DNA from 3 places in the Weizmannia sp. WK01 genome. Region 2 is predicted to be linked to each of the others. Evidence: predicted binding sites of a transcription regulator. Region 2 holds the regulator's gene; each other region holds the start of a gene.
What was found. The regulator Rex, encoded in region 2, represses fermentation and respiration genes when NADH is low (regulators of the CRP and FNR family bind a similar motif). The targets are predictions, from matches to a motif close to TTGTGAAATATTTCACAA.
Positions count from the first base shown of each region.

Region 1: the regulator Rex is predicted to act here: its motif matches at 2,460-2,477, upstream of OF158_RS08535 (helical membrane plugin domain-containing protein).
Region 3: the regulator Rex is predicted to act here: its motif matches at 3,270-3,287, upstream of qoxA (cytochrome aa3 quinol oxidase subunit II).

Region 1 covers NZ_CP109616.1:1,833,593-1,839,777, reverse strand. The annotation lists gene OF158_RS08545 (DHH family phosphoesterase) at 1-558, shown strand, start outside; gene OF158_RS08540 (NAD(P)/FAD-dependent oxidoreductase) at 710-1,891, opposite strand; gene OF158_RS08535 (helical membrane plugin domain-containing protein) at 1,926-2,375, opposite strand; gene proB (glutamate 5-kinase) at 2,952-4,046, shown strand; gene OF158_RS08525 (glutamate-5-semialdehyde dehydrogenase) at 4,047-5,294, shown strand; gene ltrA (group II intron reverse transcriptase/maturase) at 5,739-6,185, shown strand, end outside.
Region 2 covers NZ_CP109616.1:3,413,583-3,419,767, forward strand. The annotation lists gene groL (chaperonin GroEL) at 1-1,300, opposite strand, end outside; gene groES (co-chaperone GroES) at 1,354-1,638, opposite strand; gene OF158_RS16195 (CPBP family intramembrane glutamic endopeptidase) at 2,007-2,735, shown strand; gene OF158_RS16200 (YdiK family protein) at 2,735-2,929, shown strand; gene tatC (twin-arginine translocase subunit TatC) at 2,966-3,730, opposite strand; gene OF158_RS16210 (redox-sensing transcriptional repressor Rex) at 3,881-4,564, opposite strand; gene OF158_RS16215 (ABC-F family ATP-binding cassette domain-containing protein) at 4,879-6,185, shown strand, end outside.
Region 3 covers NZ_CP109616.1:789,324-795,508, forward strand. The annotation lists gene qoxC (cytochrome aa3 quinol oxidase subunit III) at 1-108, opposite strand, end outside; gene qoxB (cytochrome aa3 quinol oxidase subunit I) at 105-2,054, opposite strand; gene qoxA (cytochrome aa3 quinol oxidase subunit II) at 2,079-3,005, opposite strand; gene OF158_RS03645 (HAD family hydrolase) at 3,352-4,011, shown strand; gene OF158_RS03650 (LCP family glycopolymer transferase) at 4,063-4,974, opposite strand; gene OF158_RS03655 (ABC transporter permease) at 5,223-5,558, shown strand; gene OF158_RS03660 (IS256 family transposase) at 5,964-6,185, opposite strand, start outside.

The DNA of each region.
Region 1 (6,185 bases), 1.6 Mb from region 2:
TACCAGGCTGTGATTGACGGTTATTATGCAGGCGTTATTCATGCCGAGTCGCATCATTCCGAATTGGGGAATGCCGTTGCAAAAGAATACCCGCATCTCGATTATATCGCCATTTGCATGGTCGGAAAGAAACGGATCAGTTTCAGGACGATTCATGACCATATTGACGTATCGGAAATTGCCAAAAAATACGACGGGGGCGGGCACAAAAAAGCATCGGGGGCCGTGCTGACGGAAGAGGCGTTCCGGCAGTTTGTCGTCGAAACGTTTAAAACAGAACCGCTGAAACGCGATTTTGCCCATAACCAGTCCAATATCAAAGGGCAGGAAGCGGGATGTTTATACCAAAACCGCAGCGGGGAACCAATCTTTATTTATAAAGACCCTCAAAAAGGCTGGGCGATCGAAGCAAGAGGCTTAAAGCAGTCTCCTTCTTTTTCTGCCTTTGAAGAAGCGGAAAAATTTGTAAAGCGCCAGTTCCAAGCATGGCTTACCCACGATGAGGCGTATTTGGAATATATGGACAAAAAGAAAAAAAGAAGCGAAAGTGGTTTGTAAAGCTGCCCGGTGATGCCGGGCTTTTTTTCGTGCAGGTATAGAGCCGGTTGCGGCCAATTTGCACGAAAAAAAAGCGCGGCCTGCAACTTAGGTTTGCCGGGGAAAAAGAGGCTTAAAAAAGGCGCATCCGCGTTTGGATGCGCCTTTTTCCTTAATATACAAGTGAGAATAACCCGTTAATATGGGCCAGGTAACGAATATTGCTTGCTTCTTTCATAGCGGAAGCAGGGAAGCCTTTTAATTGCGTTTGGTTTTCCCCGATAAATGCAATGGCATCTTTTCTGCCGAGGCTTGCAAGCGTACCGGAATTGATCGGGTGGAACGTCTGCATTTTCCCGCCTTTTAAATAAGCAGAAAGATTATAGCCAATCAATTCTCCCATTTGCCACGACATTTGTGCTGTTGGCGGATAAGGGCGTGCGCCTTCTGACGGGAAGACAACCGCGCTGTCGCCTGCAACAAACACATCCGGATGGGAAGTGGATTGCAAATAGGCGTTTACGGTTGCACGCCCGCGGTTTACTTCAATCCCGGAATTTGCAACGACACGGTTTCCTTGCACGCCGCCCGTCCAGACAAGCGTTTTTGTTTCGATTTTCTGGCCGTCTTTTAATTCCACGACATTATCCTGGAATTTCGTAACAGGGATGCCTGTCAAAAATTGCACACCACGCGCTTCCAGGCTCTTCGTTGCCCGCTCAATTAGATTTGGCGCGAAGTTCGGCAAAATGGAAGGCGCCGCTTCGACACAAATAAGCGAGATTTCAGAAGGGTCGATCGCAAATTTTTTCGACCATGCCGGCACCTTGTCCGCCAGCTCGCCAACCAGTTCAATCCCGGTCAGGCCGCCACCGCCGACAACAAATGTGGCATCCGCTTTGTTTTTCGTTTTGACATACTGCGCAAGGCAGGACTCGATATGGGCATGAATGCGTTTCGCATCGTCCACTGATTTTAACAGAAAGCTGTTTTCTTCAAGGCCCGGAATGCCGAAGAAAGCTGTTTCGCTGCCGAGTGCGACAACGAGCACATCGTAATTCAGCTTAAAGCCGCTTCCGAGCGATACTTCTTTCGAATCAGGCGAGATTTTTGTGACTTCATCCACCTGAACGTCGACATCTTTACCTTTAAACAGTTTTCTGAGCGGAAGCGACACCCGTTTTTCAGAAACGCCGCCCGCCGCCAGACGGTGCAATTCCGTAATAATTTGATGGTCCGGCACACGGTTTACGACCGTGATCGCTGCATCGTCTTTTGACAAATATTCACGCGCTGATAACGCAGATAACAGGCCGCCATAACCGGCCCCTAAAATGACAATTTTTTTACTCATATGGATCCCCCGTTTTCATTAGTTCTCATTCACCTTACTGCTGTTTGCTGCGTTCTTCCGCGACTGCAAGATAAGACTGCAGGAAACGGAACAGCTTCTGGGCTTGCGGATCTTTCAGCAACCTCAACAGGCCGAACAATCCGATTGTGTCTGTGGACGTCTCGGCACGGTCTTTTGCTTCAATCGCAGTTTGGGCAAGCCCCTTTGCTTTTTCGGCAACGGGATCCAGAAAGCCTAGAAATCCGCCTTTAAAATCATTGACCAGCACTTTATCTGTCATAATGGATTGCGCAAAATCATAGGCTTTGTTTAACATGGTGACCAGTTCGGCCATTTTCGGCAGGCTTTCAACCAACACCGTCAAAGATTGCTGGATTTCCGGATCCAATAATTGATCCAGCAAATCTTTCTGTACGACTGCCGTTTCCGGGGTTACTTCCGGTTTTTCTTCAGGATTGCCTTTTTGAGCTGAAGTTTCTGCCATCTTCTATTTCTCCTTTTCTGATGGAATTCCCACACATATGTAGATGCAAAAAAATATACGGGTTCCCTGATTCCCCCCTCCTAATTGTGAATTTCCTCCCATAATTACGTACCAAGATTCACAAAGAAAGGTGATGAAACCTCATACATGACTAGTATATCAAATTTTCACCGTATAGAAAGTAATTTGCTTTCCATTTTCGGGGGAAATCCGCATGTAAGCTTATTTTCTGTCCCGGCTGCCTGGGTTATGCATAGCAAAATATTTTGCTTGCATTTCTGCGACTGCTGTTGTAAGATAATTAAAAATACTGAACGTGAACGAAGGAATAGTAGGCGGATCACCCTTGCATAAGAGAGCGGCACCCACAGGCTGAAAGGTGCAGCAGCAGGCGGCCTGCCGAACCTGCCTTCCGAGTCCCGGAAAACCGGGCGCAAAGTTTTGCGTTATCAAAAAAGAGCGGGGCGCAAATGTCGCCCAAAAAAGGTGGTACCGCGAAAAGCAAGGCCTTTTCGTCCTTTTTACAGGGACGGAAAGGCCTTTTTGTTTCACCTTTTTTAGAAGGAGAGAAAAGCCATGGAGAAAAACAGAGTCGTCGTAAAAATCGGAAGCAGTTCTTTAACAAATGACGCCGGTGAAATCGATGAACAGAAGTTTGCCGATCATATCGGCGCCCTTGTCGCATTGCACAAAGCCGGGCATGAGGTGGTCGTCGTTTCATCCGGCGCCGTCGCGTGCGGGTTCCGGCTGCTCGGTTACCCGGCGCGGCCCGTCACGTTAAAAGGGAAGCAGGCTGCTGCTGCTATCGGCCAGAGTGTGCTCATCCAGCGTTACAGGGAAGCGCTCGGTGCTTACGGCTTAATACCGGCGCAAATTTTGTTGACCCGGAAAGATTTTTCCACAAAAGACCGGTACCATAACGCTTATTCAACGATAACAGAGCTTTTGCGCCGCGGCGTCATCCCGGTTATCAATGAGAATGATTCCGTGTCGGTCTCAGAACTGACTTTCGGCGATAATGATATGCTGTCAGCGCTTGTCAGCGGGCTTGTCCACGCCGGATGTCTCATCATTTTAACGGATGTAAATGGGCTGTACAGCACGAATCCAAAATACGACCGTTGTGCGCAGCGCATTGATTTTATCGATCATATTACGCCCGAGATGATGAAAATGGCTGGAGGCGCCGGGTCGAAAGCAGGAACAGGCGGCATGTTGTCAAAGTTAAAAGCCGCAAATACAGCGGTCTCCCTCGGCGTCCGGGTGTTTATTGGAAAAGGAAAAGGGTGCGATAAACTCGTCAGGATACTCGAAGGAAAAGGGGACGGCACGTATATCGGAGCCGCCCGCCCGGCTGTAAAGAGCCGGAAACAATGGATCGCGCTGTTTTCGGAAAGTGCCGGAAAAATATACATTGACCGCGGCGCGGAACAGGCTTTGCTGCAAAAAGGGAGTAGCCTGCTTCCGGCAGGCATTAAAAAAATTTCCGGCACATTCCAAAAAGGCGATGTCGTGGACGTCTACGGCGCAAAAGGGCTGCTTGGAAAAGGGGAAGTGCTTTACGGTGCAGAAGAGCTGTTGCGCGTGCTTATGAGGCCTAGCGGGCGGGCAGCAGAAGAAGTCATTCACCGCGATCATTGGGTGCCTTTAAACAGAAAGGGGCTGGGTTAAATGTCTGAAGCCGCAGAAAAAGGAAAAAAAGCGAAGAATATCAGCATGGTACTCGCCAAAAAAACAACGGAAGAAAAAAACAAAGCGCTTTTGGCGATTGCCCGTGTTTTGCTTGAGGACCGGGAAACGATCATTTTCGAAAACAAAAAAGACCTCAGGCGGGGGAGCCGGGCGGGCCTTCCGGAAAATATACTCGACAGGATGATGCTGAACGAGAAGCGGATCCATGATATGTCAGAAGCGGTCCGGCTGCTTGTGAAATTAAGAGATCCGGTCGGGGAAACGGTCGAGGAAATCAAGAAAGAAAACGGATTGCTCATCCTCAAAAAGAAAGTGCCGGTCGGTGTCATCGGCATGATTTACGAAGCGCGCCCGAATGTTACGGTCGATGCTGCCACGCTTGCGATCAAAACGGGCAATGCGGTCATTTTAAGGGGAAGCTCGTCTTCCATCTGCTCAAATCAGGCGCTCGTCTCTTCCATTCACCGCGCATTGGCGGAGACAGGCTTTCCTGAAGATGCCGTCCAGCTCATCGAAGATACAGGCAGGGAGGCGGCAACAGAAATGTTCCACCTTCGTGATTATCTTGATGTCTTGATCCCGAGAGGCGGGAAAAAGCTGATTGATACTGTTGTCCGCGAAGCTTCTGTACCGGTGATTGAAACCGGGGCGGGCAATTGCCATTTATATATTGACGAAACAGCACAGCCGGAAATGGCCGTCCGGATCGCAGTCAATGCAAAAACACAGCGCCCATCCGTCTGCAATGCTATCGAAACGCTTTTAATCCATGCGCATTGGCTCGCCCAGCACGGTGAAAAGCTGCTTAGCGCACTGGCGGAAAAAGGGGTGGAGATTTACGGAGACGAGCCGGTGCGAAAAATTTTTCCGGCTGCAAAAGAGGCGGCGGAAGAGGACTGGTATTGCGAATATCTCGCGCTTAAAATCAGCGTCAAAACGGTGGAAGATACAGATGAAGCGATCCGGCACATCAACCGTTACGGCACAAAACATTCAGAGGCGATTGTAACAGAAGACGGGGCCCGAGCGGAACATTTCATGTTCATGGTGGATGCCGCCTGTGTTTACCATAATGCGTCCACCCGCTTTACAGACGGTTTTGAGTTCGGATACGGGGCGGAAATCGGCATCAGCACCCAGAAACTGCATGCCCGCGGTCCGATGGGGCTGGATGCCTTAACGTCCACAAAATATTGGATTTACGGGAGCGGCCAAGTCAGAGAATGAATGCAAAACGGCGCGGCCAGATAGCCGCGCCGTTTTATTCAGTGCGCCGTGCATGGCGATTCGCTAGGCGGTGTAAGTCCGCTATGGGGGTAGGTAGCGACCAACCATTAGCCAAGAGCAAGGGTGTCCATCGTGAGATGGAATCTGAAGGAAGCTGGAGGCAAAATTCTGACCCGAGGAACACGAACATCATTAGGCGTACTCTCACAGGGTAAGGCTGCTGAACAAGTCAAAGCCCAAAAGCTATCCGGATGTGGAAACGTAAATGGTGCGGGTACATGGAATGAAAGTGAATCACCTTACCACGGGAGGTCTCACGGACAGGTGGAAACAGAGTATGAAACCTGGTTGAAACAAGATTTGCCGTGAGAAGTCAGCAGAGGCCATAGTACGGAGATGCCTGGAGCATCGAAGGAAGGGCTGAACTAAAGGAAGTGGAAGTCAATGAAAGTTACCGAAGAAACGAACAAATGCAGAAAACAGGAAGAAACCTGCTGTCAAAAAGATACTGCGGAACAGGAAGGATATGACAGAGGGCATAGTTTCAAGAGGATAACTGAAAACAACACCACTAACACCAACAGACAGAACGAATGGATGCTCGAACGAATCCTTTCAAGTAATAACCTGCACCGTGCCTATAAAAAGGTAAAGAAAAACAAAGGTGCGGGCGGTGTCGATGGAATGAAAACAGGTGAACTTTTGGCATACCTAACTGAACATCAGAGGGAGCTCGTCCTCTCCATTCGAAATGGGACATACAAGCCCCAACCCGTTAGAAGGGTAGAAATACCAAAAGACAACGGGAAAACAAGGAAACTTGGAATACCAACGGTAGTAGACCGAGTCATCCAACAAGCCATTTCGCAGGTCCTAGTCCCTATATATGAA
Region 2 (6,185 bases):
GAACATCGCCTTCTGCTTGAATGGAAGCAACTTTCTTGATGACATTGATCAGCGCCGTGCCACCACCAGCTACAATGCCTTCTTCAACAGCAGCGCGCGTAGAGTTCAAAGCATCTTCAATGCGCAGTTTGCGTTCTTTTAATTCGGTTTCTGTCGCAGCACCGACTTTGATGACCGCTACGCCGCCGGCCAGTTTTGCAAGGCGTTCTTGTAATTTTTCACGGTCAAATTCGGAAGTCGTTTCTTCCAATTGCATGCGGATTTGGTTTACACGTGCGGAAATTGCAGCAGAGTCGCCTGCCCCTTCAACGATTGTCGTTGTTTCTTTTGTAACAACCACTTTTCCGGCACGGCCGAGTTGGTCAATGGTTGCAGATTTCAAATCAAGGCCGAGTTCTTCTGTGATCACTTCGCCGCCTGTCAGGGTTGCAATATCTTCGAGCATCGCTTTGCGGCGGTCACCGAAGCCAGGCGCTTTTACCGCAACGGCATTGAATGTGCCGCGCAGTTTGTTGACAACGAGTGTTGCAAGAGCTTCCCCTTCAACATCTTCCGCAATCAGCAACAACGGTTTGCCTTGTTGGACAACTTGTTCCAGAACAGGCAGGATTTCCTGGATATTGGAAATCTTCTTGTCTGTAATTAAGATGTAAGGGTTATCCAGAACAGCTTCCATTTTGTCGGAATCCGTTACCATGTAAGGCGATGCATAGCCACGGTCGAACTGCATTCCTTCCACAACGTCCAATTCCGTTGAGAAGCCTTTTGATTCTTCAATGGTAATAACGCCATCGTTGCCCACGCGTTCCATTGCTTCAGCGATCAATTCGCCGACTTCTTCGTCAGCAGAGGAAATTGCAGCAACTTGGGCGATGGAAGCTTTGCCTTCGATTGGTTTCGAAATGGCTTTTAATTCTTCGACAGCAGCCGCAACTGCTTTTTCAATCCCTTTGCGGATGCCAACCGGGTTTGCACCTGCTGTTACGTTTTTCAGGCCTTCACGGATCATTGCCTGTGCCAGAACAGTTGCAGTGGTTGTACCGTCACCAGCTACATCGTTCGTTTTGCTGGCCACTTCGGAGACAAGTTTGGCACCCATGTTTTCAAACGCGTCTTCGAGTTCAATTTCTTTTGCGATCGTGACACCGTCATTTGTGATCAGCGGAGAACCGAATTTCTTTTCCAGAACGACGTTACGTCCTTTCGGGCCCAATGTCACTTTTACAGCATCTGCCAGTTTATCCACACCACGAAGCATACCGCGGCGGGCTTCTTCGCCGAATTTAATTTCTTTTGCCATTTATAAAACCTCCTCATGTCATATCGTTATTTCTATGTTTCAACAAGCCAGGCTTATTCCACAACCGCCAGAATATCGCTTTCACGAAGGATTAAGTATTCTTTTCCGTCATATTTCACTTCAGTGCCGGCATATTTCGAGAAGATGATGCGGTCGCCTACTGCTACATCGATGGCAACACGTTCACCGTTATCAAGGGTACGCCCGGAACCGACAGCCACAACTTTGCCTTCCTGTGGCTTTTCTTTTGCCGTGTCAGGCAGGACAATACCGCTTGCTGTTTTTTCTTCCGATTCAACTAATTCAATGACAACGCGATCACCCAGTGGTTTTAACACGTGAAACAACCTCCTTAATTCGTATTATGTAAAATTTTGTCCATTATTAGCACTCGCATAAGTTGAGTGCTAACACATTTATTATAATAAATAATTCCTTGCTTTTTTGCAAGTCTCTCATCCAACTTTTTTTATTTTTTTCGGGCCCTGCATCCTTTAAAGAGCCCCGTCAAAGGATGCCGGTTGCGCGCCTCCATTTCAGCCGCTTGCCCTTTTATAAGTATGCTTGATCACCATCCGGATATGCAACTGAAAAGGCTGGCTCTGCGCACGGCATTTGAACCCCGCCCGGTTCAATAGTACAATGAACATATTGGACGAATTTGCGATCCTTTAAACTTTGAACTGGCAAGAAAGGAAAAGAACGCGTGAAAAAAGAGTATGTGTATATTCTCGTGACGTACATCCTTATGCTGCTGTCCGGCGCCGTCGGGTATCCGTTGCTCTACTATGCCGGGGTGAACGTTTTCCACGAACCGGCAGACAGCATGCGGACATTGACGCCCCCGCTTTGGACCGTCATCAGCTTTATCATCGGGCTGATCATCGTCCTGTACTTTTTAAGAAAAGCCGCAAAGAAAGAAACAGACCGGACTGAACCGCTTCCGGCCGCGCCATCCGCCATATGGGCAATAGGCGGCGTCTTTCTTTGTTTCTTTGCCCAGACTGCAGCCGCGATCATTGAATCATTATTCGGTGCCCCGGCTGCCTCCAACAATACGCAGCAAATCATGGCGCTGATTGAAAGATTTCCGCTCGTCATCCTCATCAGCTCGATCGCAGGGCCGATTCTCGAGGAAATCGTTTTTCGGAAAATCATTTTCGGCACGCTGCGCAGGCGCTTTTCATTCCTTTTATCCGGTATTGTCAGCTCGGTTATTTTCGGACTCGCGCATACCGAACCGAGCCACTTGTTTTTATATTCCCTTTTAGGGCTGACGCTCGCTTATTTATACGAGAAAACAAACCGGATCACCGTTTCCATGTTTGCGCATGTTTCCATGAACACGATTGTGGTCGTGAGGCTGCTTTTGCACCCGTCCGTTCTGCAGACATCCGTACATGAAATTTACAGCTCAATTGGAGGACTTCTATAATGAGACCACTTTTTTCAGGGATTGTAAACTGCCTGCTCGGGGCTTTGTTCACTTATTTTGCCATTCAGCAGGTACAAGTGGGCGGCTGGGGCTTTTTTTCTTATTTACTGCTGTTGATTGCAACATTGGATCTGGGTTCCGGCATCAGGCTGATCTTTCTCCATTTCAAGCTGAAAAACTCAGTGAAAAAATAAAAGCCGTTTTCCGGCTCCGTCCGGAAAACGGCTTTCTTATTCAGAAGCAATCGTCTGTTCATCCATTGGCATTTCTTTTGCCGCTTTTTTGGCATTGCGGTACGCCATTTTCGAAATCAGTGTGCTTGCTTCATACAGCAAAACGAGTGGAACAAAGGTAATCAGCTGCGAAAACACGTCCGGCGGGGTGATGATGCCGGCAGCTGCAATCAAAGCAAGATACGCATATTTTCTTACCTTTTTCAACAGTCTCGGCGTAATGATGCCAAGCCGGGTCAGAAACAGGACCACGACCGGCATTTGGAACACAAAGCCAAACGGAAGCGTGATCTCTAGCAGAAACTGAATATACTCCCGGATCCCGATCACCGCACGAATGCCCATTTCATTTGACAAGCCCATCATAAACTTCACCATCAGCGGACAAAGCACGAAATAGGAAAAAGAAACGCCGGCTATAAAAAGCAAGATGGAAACAGGAATGTAACTTAATGTCAGTTTCTTTTCTTTCTCATACAGCCCCGGGCTTATAAACGCCCAAAGCTGGTACAAAATCACCGGCAGGGTCAATAGGCATGCGATCACAACCGAAACTTCCATAAAAACCTTAATAGGATCGGTTACCCTGAAGGCATTCATCGTGAACATGCCGGCATTTTTGGCATGCTGCAAATAACGTATAACAGGTTTTGCGGTAAAAAAGCCAACAACCAGGGCAAACAGAAAGAAAATGAGAACGGTAATTAACCGCTTTCTCAATTCCTGGATGTGTCCGGTAACCGGCATTTTTTTCGTATTCATCGCCGTTCCCCTTTAAGTGCCGGCGTTGAATCCGCCCTTTTCCCTTTGCACGCCACAGCCAAATCCGGCCATTGCCATTTGCGCCTGCATTCCGTTTTCAATCGGGCCACCCCCTGTACCCACTATGATAACGGAAAAAAAGCTTTTTGGCTATGGCTTCGCAACCGGCTCTTTTGTTTCTTTCAAATTTTCTTCATCATTTGAATAATGTTTTAAAAAGTAGATCAGTGCCTGCAGTTCCACGGCCAGGTCAATATGATGGACGCGGATATCCGGCGGCACGTTCAGCCGGGCAGGTGTAAAGTTTAAAACGCCTTTTACATTTGTACTGGCAAGCTCGTCTGTCACTGCCTGGGCACTGGAAGCGGGGACCGTCAAAATCACAACCGTCACATCTTCCGCGCAAAGCCGTTCTCTTAATTCGTCCATGCTGTAAACAGGCACATTGCCAACATGGCTCCCCACCTTCCCGGGGTCATTGTCAAATGCCATCACAATCCGTGCGCTGTTATTCTTCGAAAAATTGTAATTCAAAAGGGCTGTACCGAGGTTCCCAACGCCAACCAGCGCTACATCTGTGATCTCATCCTGGTTCAGCGTCTTGCCGAAAAAAGACAATAAATATTTTACATTATAACCATAACCTTTTTTTCCAAGTGCCCCGAAGTAGGAAAAATCCCTGCGTATCGTAGCGGAGTCGACTTTCACCGCTTCACTCAGTTCCGCCGAGGATACCCTTTGCTTGCCAAGTGTATATAAATTTCTCAGGTACCGGTAATATAATGGAAGCCGTTTTGCAGTGGCTTGCGGTATTTTTACTGATTCATCCTTCATGTGAAATCCCCCAAGTTGAAAGCTTAAGTTTTTTGTGCTGTTGGTTCCAATCGTGCGTCCATTCCAGAATGGCAGCGCTGCCATTCTTCATTATAATATTACTCCTATCTGAGCAAAGAAAAAATATGTTTTAAAAAAATGCCTGCATGCGTCTTTTTCTCTCTCCAACTATGTTAAATATATCACAAGTAAGCATTTTTTTCATGGGTTTTTACGAATTTATGTGAAAAGTTTTTTGACAAATTCCGATCACGCCGGTTGAGTTGCAGTTCGCCTTCCTGTACACTTACAATGGTATAGAGGTGAACATAAAGATGATGTTGCTGCAAGTTCAACAAGTCACAAAATATTATGGCGCTGAACTTATTTTATCGGATATAAAATTAGAAATTCAAACAAAAGACCGGATTGCCTTGGTCGGGAGAAACGGGGCCGGCAAATCGACCCTCCTGAAAATCATCGCCGGCCAGCTTTCTTATGATGAAGGTTCCATCATTATGCCGAATGGTGTCGAAATCGGTTATCTCGCCCAAAATACCGGACTCGAATCGGATCTGTCCATTTGGGACGAAATGATGTCGGTTTTTAAAAATTTGCTGGATATGGAAAAACAGCTTCGCGAATACGAACAAAAAATGGCCGACCCTAAGATTTATAACCGCCCGGCGGAGTATGAAAAAGTGCTGCATGCTTATGATACTTTGCAGACACGTTTTAAAGATGAAGGCGGATATCAGATCGAAGCGGATATCCGGTCCGTTCTGCATGGCTTCCGTTTTGACCAGTACGACTACAACACCCCGATCCGGACATTAAGCGGCGGGCAAAAAACACGCCTTGCATTGGCGAAATTGCTGCTCACAAAGCCGGACATCCTCATTTTGGATGAGCCGACAAACCATCTCGATATCGAAACGCTCACCTGGCTGGAGCAATATTTACAAGGCTATGAAGGCGCCATTCTGATCGTGTCCCATGACCGTTATTTTCTGGATAAAGTCGTCAACCAGGTCTATGAAATTTCAAGGCATTCCATTAAAAAATACCACGGCAACTACAGCCGGTATCTGGAACAAAAGGCCGCCCAGTACGAGCGAGAGGTCAAACAATATGAAAAGCAGCAGGAAGAAGTTGCGAAATTGCAGGCATTCATCCAAAAAAACATTGCCCGTGCCACCACGACAAAGCGGGCGCAAAGTAGGAGGAAACAACTGGAAAAAATGGAATTGATGGACAAGCCGCTTGGCGATGAAAAATCTGCCCGGTTTTCGTTTGAAATTGCCAAACAAAGCGGGAACGAAGTCCTTCATGTCCGGGATGCTGCCATCGGCTACGACGGGGAGCCGGTTGCCAAAAACATCCATCTTTCAGTCAAAAAACAAGACAGTGTTGCCCTTGTCGGCCCGAACGGCATCGGCAAGTCAACGCTTTTGAAATCGATTATCCGGAGAATCCCGCTGATATCCGGCACGATCGAATATGGCTCCAACGTTATGACCGGCTATTACGATCAAGAACTGGCCGACTTATCTTCCAATAAAACGGTCCTCCGGGAATTATGGGATGCATACCCGCTGAAAACAGAAAAAGAAATCCGCACGGCACTCGGGAATTTTCTTTT
Region 3 (6,185 bases), 1.1 Mb from region 2:
CAAAGTGATTTCAGCCGCCAGGAAAACCCAGAAACCGAAAATGGTTAAACGGTCCTGATTGCGCTGGTATTCGAGGGGCAATGATGTATCCAAATGTTCGTCGCTCATCGTTTTACACCTCCTGCTCTTGTATTTTCTGTGCGAATGATTTCTTCTACACTGATATAGTGCCCTTTATCCGGGTCAAACGATCTCCACGCAAGGCAGCCGAGCATCATCAAACCGCCGAGAATGGCGAGCCACCACCAGGACCAGACAAGGCCGAAACCTGCAAGGCCCATCGATACAGCGGAGAAAAATGGCATTGCCGAGTTATTTGGCATATGGATCGGTTTGTACTCTTCATCCCGGTAAATCGGTGTGCCGTTTTCTTTGTATTCTGCGAACGCATCAAGTGTAGAGACAACCGGCTGTTTCGCAAAGTTATATTCCGGAACCGGTGTAGGGGTTGCCCAATCTAATGTGCGGCCATCCCAAGGATCACCGGTCGTGTCGCGAACGCCATGTTTAATGCTGTAAACAATGTTCCAAGCCAGGACGAGGAACCCAATCCCCATGATATAGGCACCTACTGTAGAGGCGAAGTTCCAACCTGTCCAGCCAAGTCCTGCTTCATAAGTGTACATCCGGCGCGCCATTCCGTCGAGGCCGACAAAGAATTGCGGCAGGAAGCAAAGGTTAAAGCCGACCATCCACAACCAGAACGTAATTTTGCCCAGTTTTTCATTCAGCATATAGCCGAACATTTTCGGATACCAGTAGTGGAGCCCTGCGAAACATGCATAGGCGACTGCCGGAATCAATGTATAGTGGAAGTGGGCAATCAGGAAATATGAATTGTGATATTGATAGTCTGCTGCTGCCATGGAAAGCATAACACCCGTAACCCCGCCGATCAAAAATGTCGGGATAAAGGCAAGCGACCATAGCATAGGCGTTGTTGTTCTAATTTTCCCTTTATGCAATGTAAAGATTTCGTTAAATAATTTGACACCCGTTGGTATCGCGATAATCATCGTTGAGATCGAGAAGAACGAGTTTACGACTGCTGTGTTCCCCATTGTAAAGAAGTGGTGAACCCATGTGAAATAACTGAAGAATGCGATACCAGCCATCGCAACGACCATGGAGGCATATCCAAACAATCGTTTACCCGAGAATGTAGCGATAATGTCCGCGTAAATCCCAAGAGATGGCAGCAACACAATGTACACTTCCGGGTGGCCCCAGATCCAGAACAAGTTTGCCCATAACATCGGGCTGCCGCCTGAACCCATGGTAAAGAAGTGCGCACCAAAAGTACGGTCAAACGTTACTTCTGCCAAAGCCACTGTCAAAACAGGGAAAGCAAAAAGCACGATGATAAAAGTAATCAAAGTAGACCATACGAACATCGGCATTTTCATTAATGTCATGCCTGGCGCCCGCATTTTCAAAATCGTGACAATGAAGTTCACGGCCGTAGCCAGTGTCCCGATCCCGGAAAGCTGCAGACCCAATGCATAGTAGTTGTTTCCGACACCTTTTGTAAATTCCGTTCCTGCAAGCGGGAAGTAGTTCGTCCAGCCGGCAGTAGGGGAGCCCCCGATAATGAATGAAATGTTAAAGAGGCACATCCCTGCAACCATTGCCCAGAAGCTGAATGCGTTCAAAAGCGGGAAGGCAACATCGCGTGCCCCGATTTGAAGCGGAACAGCAACGTTAATCAGGCCGAACAAAAACGGCATCGCCATAAATAAGATCATGACAACCCCGTGGGTCGTAAAGATCCCGTCGTAATGGTTTGCATCAAGCAGATGCTGGTTCGGCAGTGCAAGCTGTGTTCTCATCATTAAAGCATCGACACCGCCGCGGAATAACATTAAAACCGCAACGATAATGTACATAATCCCGATTTTTTTATGGTCAACGGTTGTCAGCCATTCTTTCCATAACCATTTCCATTTCTTGAAATAGGTTAGAGAAAAGATCACAGCGGCCGCGCCAAGTGCCATACCAACTTCGGCGGCATATATGGCCGGTTCACCGGTGACGAAAAAATCACTAAGTTTCACACTGTTTTCCTCCTATTCCAATGATTATTTTCCGCTCATATCCATACCGGACATATCGTGGTGATGGTGGTGATTTTGTTTCTCACCTTTTTCCGATTCTTCATAATAGCTTTTTTGTTCATCCGGTTTATCCCATTTTAGATGGGTCCCGGTGTAAGTCTGTCTTCCTACGAGGCCTTCTTTTTTAATCAGTTTTTCATAATCCGATTTTTTCATTTGAGGCGCTCTGCTTTTGACTTCCTTCACCCACGCATTAAAATCTTTCGGCGTTTGGGCCAACACATCGAAGTCCATCTTTGCAAAGCCTTCCCCGTTGAAGTTTGCGTTTCTTCCTGTATATTCGCCAGGGTGATCTGCAGCCAGAATCAGTCTCATCGTCATGTTCGGCATCGTGTATTTCTGTCCGCCAAGTTCAGGAATCCAGAAAGAAGCCATCGTACCAGATGAGGTCAATTCAAAATTGATTGGCCGCCCAGCCGGAATGTTTACATAGTTAACCGTTTCAATTCCCTGTTCCGGATAACTGAAAATCCATTTCCATTCCGATGACGTGACATAAACTGTTAAAGGCTTTTCGTTTTTCATCGATTTTGGTGTTTCTTCCACCGAATAGTTTGCTTTAACGGTTGGAATGGCAATGGCAATAATCAACAGCACCGGGATGGCGGTCCATACCGTTTCCAGTACTTTATGGCCGTGGATTTGCGGCGGTTTATAATCAGCCGGCAGACGCGACGCCCTGTATTTGATCACCATATAAAGATACAACCCAAGGACAACGACGAATACAAAGGCCATCAAGATGGATGAGTAAACAATCAAATGATATTGTTCCCGCGCCATTGGACCTTGTGGGTCGAGCACTGCAATTTTGGTGTCACATCCGCCGAGCAAAAAGAGCGATGTGAGGGACAAAAGCAGCACCAATTTCCAAGGTAGTTTCCTCAACACATTTTTTCTCTCCTTCCGGTTTGGTAAAATAGTGTACAAATAAAAGCAAATGAAAAAAAGGTGGTACTTTTATTTTTTCACCTTTATTATGGTGCTAACCTATTTTACAATAAAATAATATAGATTGTATTGTCATTTCCCCTTATAGTACCATGTTTCATAAAAATTTCATAAAAAGTTCATATATTTTTCATAGATTTGTCAAATACTGGTATTATCCAGAAATAATTTACAACTTTGTGAAGGAATAAGGAATTTAATATTTTGGAAAAGATTTCAAAACCATTCTGGGAGGAAAAGTGTTTTTAACGTATAATGTTAAGGGAAACAGAAAGGGGTTTTACGGATGATAAAAGCTGTCATTTTCGATTTCGACGGGCTAATTATGGATACGGAATCGGAACATTATGATGTGCTGTGTGAAATTTTTCGCGGCTACGATTGCGAGATGCCGCTTGAGCTGTGGGGAAAGGGGATTGGCACGCATTCTGGTTTTAAACCGTTTAAATATCTTGAAGAGCAGATCAAAAAGCCGCTTGATACAGAAAAACTGGATCACAAGCTGGAGGAAATGTTTTTAAAACGGCTCGAAAAAGGTGCGGCCCGCGAAGGCGTGGAAGACTATTTAAAGTCGGCCAGGCAGCTCGGGCTTAAAGTCGGGCTGGCTTCAAGCTCTGACAGGAAATGGCTGCACCGCTATTTGCGCCAGCTTGGCCTGCTTGCGTATTTTGACTGCATCAAATCTTCCGATGACGTGGAAAAAGTCAAACCGGACCCTGCTTTGTATTTGAAAGCGGCTGGCTGTCTCGGCGTGGAACCGGAACAATGCCTCGTCTTCGAAGATTCGCCAAATGGGTCGCTTGCGGCAAAACGCGCCGGTATGGCATGCGTGGTCGTCCCAAACCGGGTAACAAAAGACCTCAAGTTCGGCGAGATTGACCACCGCCTCGGGTCAATGGCGGAAACGCCGCTTGAAGAGGTGATCCGGTTTATTGAGAGCCGTTGACAAAACAACCCGCTTCTGCATGCTGAAGCGGGTTGTTGTTTCCAATATTCCTTAGTCACCAGACAGGTTTTCTTCCAGCATCTGCGTGACTTTTTCTTTTTCAATGTCTGACACCGATAAATAATAGATCCCGTCAAAGTTGGTGTCTGTGCCTTTTACTTCATACTGGGTAATTTTTTTGGCGGCATTCCGGTAGTTTTTCTCTATCGTCAGCATGTCATTAAACGTCATATTTGTTTTGACATTGTCGCCAAGCGTATCAAGAATACTGCTATATTTTGTCACCGAAGAAATGCTGGTTGCTTTCTGAATCAGCGCCTCGATCACTTTCCGCTGCCGTTTATTGCGGCCGAAATCCCCTTCCGGATCAAGATGGCGCATTCTGACATAACCGAGTGCCTGGGCTCCGTTCAAATGAATTTCCCCTTTTTTGTAATGGTACCCTTTTTTATAGTACCCTTCGTCATGCCAGTCAATCGTGTTGTTGACGGTAATGCCACCAACCGCGTTAACCAGTTTTTTCAGGGCCTGCATGTTGATTTTTACATAATAATCCATTTGGATACCGGTAAAGTTCTCAACTGTCTTTAAAGCCATATCGGTTCCACCATATGCATACGCAGCATTGATTTTGTCATATGTGCCGCGTCCGGCGATCAGCGTCCTTGTATCCCGCGGGATGCTGACCAGCTGTGTCGTGCCTTTTTTCGGATTAATGGTCATCACAATGATGGCATCGGAACGGCCGCTGTCATTTGCACGTTCATCCACACCAAGCAGCAAAACGGAAATCGGCTGCCCGTTCTGGCTTGAGATGCTTTCATTTGAAGTGCCTGCCAGCGATTCATGCATTTTATTAGCCGCAGCTTTTGCCGAGTGATAAACATAATAGGCATAACCGCCACAGGCGATGACCAGGATCCCAATTAAGCTTAAAAAAGACATCAGGATTTTTTTCTTCATCGATGGCCCTCACTTTTTCGTCATATAATTGGATATTATAACATGATTCGCTACGCTTGAATATCCTTTTTGTCGATTCCCATCATATACCGGCAGTATCGGGCTGACGGTGCGGCCTGTTTTTCAATCCTCGCAATTTGAAACGAAAACATTAAGAAAAATTTAAGTTTGCCCCATCATAATGAAGCCCAGAAAGTAGAATAGATGGTTCCTGTAAAAATTGGAAAACAGGAAAGGAGAACATAAAGATGAAGAAGTGGATCATTATAGTTATTTTGATTGTTGTGGTCATCGGGGGAGGGTCGCTTTTCTATGTAAAGAGCAGGGCAAAACGGAAGGATATTCTTGTCCAGGTTTTGATCGAAGCGGTCGTATTGAGTGCATTAGGCGGTCTGCTCGGCGTAGGGGTCGGGTTTGCCGCTATCAAAATTTACGCGCTTTTTGCTAGCACGGGCGCCACCCAGTCGCTTCCGGTTACTGCTCTTTCGTTCGGCTTTTCGCTCATTGTCGGTGTCGTCTTCGGCGTTTTCCCGGCAAATAAAGCGTCAAAACTGAATCCGATTCAGGCTTTACGGTACGAATAATAGTCGGAAGACACTTATAACTTCCTTGCCAAAGCTAGAAATTCTGATATTTCAGCAAGCCCTATGTTAAGGAAGCGTGGAAAAATGACGTTGTTTTCTGTACATAGAGGCTATCTACGTTAAGGAAATGCGAAAAAAATCGCTGTTTCTTAACATAGAGGGCGTCTATGTGAAGAAAGCGGTGAAAATTGCAGGCCTTTCTTAACGAAGAGCCCGTCTACGAGTCAAGTCCAGGTTATTGTGTAAATTTATGGGCAAATGTTTTCAACCACCCCTTCATTTTTTCGGCTTAACTTCCATGGATTTTTTTCTTCATCTCCGGGAAGGGATGTCAAATGCCTTTCAATTTGACATCCCTTCCCGGAGATGAAATCATCCATGATGGAAGTTAAGCTGAAAATGCTGCTAACTATTCTTTCCCATAAGTGACTTCCTCTTCGAGTATTCTGTATCTTGATACTGCATTAAAACGGCACCAACCAAACGAAAAGCAGATTGGGTATTAGGAAAAATGCGAATGACCCTTTCCCTTCTACGAACCTCTTGGTTAAGCCGCTCGAGGGAATTAGTACTCCGTATGTGCATACGAATATTCTCAGGAAAGTTCATGTATTGGATAGTATCTTC